2 regions of the Amycolatopsis sp. DSM 110486 genome follow, and region 1 is predicted to be linked to the other one. Evidence: riboswitches for the same ligand, from Rfam matches in the RefSeq annotation. Region 1 holds a riboswitch; the other holds the start of a gene.
What was found. A riboswitch is a leader RNA that binds a small molecule or an ion and turns the genes downstream of it on or off. The one in region 1 is predicted to bind thiamine pyrophosphate.
Positions count from the first base shown of each region.

Region 1 (2,381 bases):
GTGGGGGCGGAGCTGGCCTTGCACGGCGAGGTGGGATCCGGCGTCTTCAACCACGGGAACCCGGGCACGAGCCAGCAGCAGAAGCAGGACGACAACCCGCCCGCGACCTCGGAGAACAACGCGCCGCCCAGCGAGACCGAGTCGAACACGCCGCCGCCCTCGTCCTCGTCGTCGAGCACGTCCACGAGCGAATCGCCGACGTCGCAGAGCTCGGTGAGTGACACGCCGCCGCCGTCGAGCACGGGTGGGGCGTCGACCACGCCGAGCGCGCCGCAGACGAAGGGTGCGCCGTCGGGGACGCCGTCGCCCTAAGCGAGCTGGGACTTCAGCGTTTCCGCGGCCGCCTTCGGGTCCTCGGCGTCGATGATGGCGCGGACCACCACGATCCGCGACGCCCCGGCGGCCAGCACCTCCGGCAGCCGCTCGGTGTCGATGCCGCCGATCGCGAACCACGGCCGGTCGGTACCGGTTTTCGCGGTGGCCCGGACCAGGTCCAGGCCGGGTGCGTGCCGGCCGGGCTTGGTCGGCGTCGGCCAGCACGGGCCGGTGCAGAAGTAGTCCACGCCGTCCTCGGCGGCGGCCGCCGTGGCCTGCTCGATCGAGTGGGTGGAGCGGCCGATCACCACGTCGTCGCCAAGGACGCGGCGCGCGAGCGGCACGGGGATGTCGTCCTGACCCAGGTGCAGCACGTCGGCGCCCACGGCGAGGGCGACGTCGGCGCGGTCGTTGACCGACAGCAGCGCACCGTGGCGCGCGCACGCTTCGGCGAGCACCTCGAGCGCCGCGATCTCCTGCGCGGCCTCGAGCGGGGCGCCGTTCGTCTTGTCCCGCAGCTGCACGATGTCGACGCCGCCGGCCAGCGCCGCGTCGATGAACTCGGCGAGGTCGCCGCGCGACGAGCGGGCGTCGGTGCACAAGTACAGCCGCGAATCGGCCAGGCGGGTGCGGATCTGTGATCCGGTCAGGGCGGGCATGGCGGGGACGTTACCCGCGCGCTACGGTGGGGTGGTCCGCACGGGAGCCCGAGGCACGGGCTGAGAGGGAGCTGCCGCTCCGACCGTGGAACCTGATCCGGGTCATGCCGGCGCAGGGAGCGTGATTCCATGAGTGAGACCCTCACCATCGTCGGCGGTGGTGTCATCGGCCTGTCCGCGGCTTGGCGCGCGGCGGCCCGCGGCCATCGCGTCACGGTGGTCGACCCGGCCCCCGCGCGCGGTGCGTCCTGGCTGGCGGGCGGCATGCTCGCGCCGGTCACGGAGGCGTGGCCGGGCGAGGAGCACGTGCTCAGCCTTGGCGAGGAGTCGCTGCGGCGCTGGCCCGCGTTCGCGCGGGACCTCGCGGCGGAGGGCACGGACCCCGGGCTGGCTTCGCACGGCACGATCGTGGTCGCGTTCGACAGCGCCGACGCCGGGCACCTCGACATCCTCGCGGAGTACCTGGCCTCGCTGGGCCGTGACGTCGAGCGGCTCACCGGGCGGGCGGCGCGGCGGCTCGCGCCGGGCCTGGGCGCGGTGCGTAGCGGGCTGCACGTGCCGGGTGACCTGGCTGTCGACAACCGGAAGCTGCTGACGGCGCTGCTCTCCGCGTGCGCGAAGCGGGGTGTCGAGTTCTCGGCGTCGCGGGTGACTTCGCTCGACGATGTGACCGGTCCCGTTGTGCTGGCTGCCGGCGCGTGGACAGGCAAGCTGCACCCGCTGCTGGCCGACGCCGTGCGGCCGCTCAAAGGCGAGATCCTGCGACTGCGGCCGCGTCGGGGCTGCCTGCCGCCCCCGCCGTACACGGTGCGCGCGATGGTCGAGGGCCGGCCGATCTACCTCGTGCCGCGCGCTGACGGCGAGCTGGTGCTCGGCGCGACGCAGTACGAAGCGGGCTTCGACGAGACCGTGACCGCGCGTGGCGTGCGGGAGCTGCTGGAAGGCGGCGAACGGATCCTGCCGGGCATCATGGAGTACGAGCTCGTCGAGACCGCGGCCGGGCTGCGCGCGGGAAGCCGCGACGCGCTGCCGTACATCGGCGAGCTCGGCGAAGGCGTGTACGCGGCGACGGGGCACCACCGCAACGGTCTGCTGATGGCCCCTGTGACCGCAGACGCCGTGGTCGCGTGGCTGGCCGGCGAGGCCCCACCGGACGAGATCGGGGCGGCCGCGCCCGCCCGTTTGCTGCAGAAGGAGCGAGTCTGATGGAGATCAAGGTCAACGGGAGCTGGCGCGAGTTCCCCGACGGCGCCACCGTGTCCGAGGTGCTCGACGCACTCGACGTGGCCCGCCAGGGCGTTGCCGTCGCGGTGAACGGCGAGGTCGTGCGCCGGGGCGAGTGGGAGGCGTCGGTGGTGCCGAAGGGCGCGAACATCGACGTGCTGACCGCGGTGCAGGGAGGCTGAC
Region 1 covers NZ_CP080519.1:2,849,964-2,852,344, reverse strand. The annotation lists gene K1T34_RS13935 (hypothetical protein) at 1-312, shown strand, start outside; gene thiE (thiamine phosphate synthase) at 309-974, opposite strand; TPP riboswitch at 1,005-1,110, shown strand; gene thiO (glycine oxidase ThiO) at 1,104-2,180, shown strand; gene thiS (sulfur carrier protein ThiS) at 2,180-2,380, shown strand.

Region 2 (2,381 bases), 680 kb from region 1:
GGGCCGTCGTAGGCGCCGGTGGGGTCGGCGAAGGTGACAGCGAGGTCGGCGAAACCGGAGCGGCAGGAGGCGCCGAGGTCGACACCGGCGCCGGCGGCGGGTCAGTGGGCCGTGCGCAGGACGCGGCAGCCAGGAACACCACGGCTGCCGCGCACGCGACGGACGAACGGTTCATGCCGAGTCGTCGGCACCGAACCGTCCGGTGTTTCGAAGGGTGAAAAGAAGGCTCAGCCCAGCAGGCCGAGCACCACCAGAACCGCCAGCGTGAACGCCGTGGCGAGCAGGGTGATCCAGGCGCGCTGGGTGGGCGAGAGGGTGGTGGGCGAGTTGTTCATCGCGTGTCCTAGCGGGGGCGGGGCGGGCGGATTCCGCTGGAATAGCGCGCTGATCAAGGGTGGTGTTACGGCCTGTGGTCGAGATCACGGTGGGCGCGGAAAGTGCGCCACAGGACCGCGCCGGCGGAGGCCACCATCAGGGTGAACGCGATGGTGCCGACGACGATTGCCTGGGTCATGAAAAGGGGTCCCTCCTCGTGGAACGTACGAAAGGGGGACGTGTCAGCCCGCGGAAGGTGTCGCGACAGTAGGGCGCGTCACACGGTGAGCGCGGCGTCGATCTGAGCGGCGAGGGCGAAGTCCTTCGAGGTGAGGCCGCCTTCCGAATGGGTGGAGAGGCGGAAGGTCACCGTGCGCCAGCGGATGTCGATGTCCGGGTGGTGGTCGGCGGCCTCGGCGAGTTCGGCGACGCGGACGACGTAGGCCACGGCGTTCGGGAAGGAAGACAGGGTCACCGAACGGGTGATCGTGGCGCCGTCGCGCTGCCAGTCGGGGACGGTGGTCAGGGCGGATGAAATCTCGGAGTCGCTCAGTAGTTGCGCCATGTGTCCAATGGTGAACCCGTTTGGGCTACGCTGCACGGTTGCCACGGGAGTCCGGTACGCCGGGCTGAGAGGCGGGTGCCCGAGACCCGCGACCGTTCGCACCTGAATCCGGATCATGCCGGCGCAGGGAGGCCTGCTCTCCTTGCTCACGGCGAAGTGCAGGAGGGCAGATGATTCCGCGGACCGCACGCACGGTGCTGGGCCTGGCCACGGTCACGGCACTGGCGAGTGCCTGCTCGCTGTCCGGCGGCAGCTCGGGCGGCGACGCCCAGCAGACCCCGACGGTCACGCTCGTCACCCACGACTCGTTCGTCGCGCCGCAGGACGTGCTCGACGCGTTCCAGCGCCAGTCCGGCATCAAGCTCAAGATCCTCAAGTCGGGCGACGCGGGGGAGCTCACCAACAAGCTGGTGCTCACCAAGGCGAACCCGATCGGCGACGTCGCGTTCGGCGTGGACAACACGTTCGCCTCGCGAGCACTGAACGAAGGCGTCTTCCAGGCGTACACGAGCCCCGAGGCCGACCGCGGGCCGCAGCGGTACTCGGTGGACCCACAGCACCGCCTGAGTGCCGTTGATGTCGGCGACGTCTGCGTCAACATCGACCCCGCGTACTTCGCGAGCAAGCACCTGCCGGAACCCAAGACGTACGACGACCTCGCCGACCCGAAGTACAAGGACCTCACCGTCGCCGAGAGCCCCGCCACAGCGTCGCCCGGGCTGGCGTTCCTGCTGGGCACCGTGGCGAAGTACGGCGAGCAGGGCTGGCACGACTACTGGGCCAAGCTCAAGGCCAACGGCGTCAAGGTCGACAGCGGCTGGGAAGAGGCCTACACGAAGGACTTCTCCGGTTCCTCGGGCAAGGGCCCGCGCCCGATCGTGGTCTCGTACGCGTCCTCGCCGGCCGCCGAGATCGGCGACGACGGCAAGCCGCGCACCAAGGCCCTGCTCGACACGTGCTTCCGCCAGATCGAGTACGCCGGCGTCCTCGCGAACACCAAGCAGGTACCGCAGGCCCAGAAGGTGGTCGACTTCCTGCTCTCGCAGCAGTTCCAGTCGACGGTCGCGGCCAACATGTACGTCTACCCGGCCCGCGAGGGCGTCGACCTGCCCGCCGGCTGGGCCGCGGCCGCGCCGCTGCCGCAGGACCCCGCGACTCTGCCCGCCGACCAGATCCAGGCCGGCCGTGAGAAGTGGATCGGTGAATGGCGCTCGCTCATGGGCGCGTAACGCAGGCGCAGACCGCGCGCACGGCGGGCCTGGCGCTGCTCGGCCTGCTGCCCGTCGCGTTCCTGGTCGTGTTTTTCGCCTGGCCGGTCGTCGCGATCCTCGGCCGTGGCTTCTCGGCGGGCGGCGTCGACACGGTCTTGGCCGACGCGCAGACTTGGCAGCTCGCCGCGTTCACGCTGGTCAGCGCCGCCGCTTCGACGGTCGTCGCCGTGGTCGCGGGGCTGCCGGTGGCGTACGTGCTCGCGCGTGTGAAGCTGCCGGGCGTCGGGCTG
Region 2 covers NZ_CP080519.1:2,167,068-2,169,448, reverse strand. The annotation lists gene K1T34_RS10460 (hypothetical protein) at 1-175, opposite strand, end outside; gene K1T34_RS10455 (4a-hydroxytetrahydrobiopterin dehydratase) at 593-880, opposite strand; TPP riboswitch at 914-1,027, shown strand; gene K1T34_RS10450 (thiamine ABC transporter substrate binding subunit) at 1,051-2,109, shown strand; gene K1T34_RS10445 (iron ABC transporter permease) at 2,085-2,381, shown strand, end outside.
Region 2: it holds a riboswitch for thiamine pyrophosphate, as region 1 does, so the genes downstream of both, K1T34_RS10450 (thiamine ABC transporter substrate binding subunit) here and thiO (glycine oxidase ThiO) in region 1, are expected to answer to the same signal.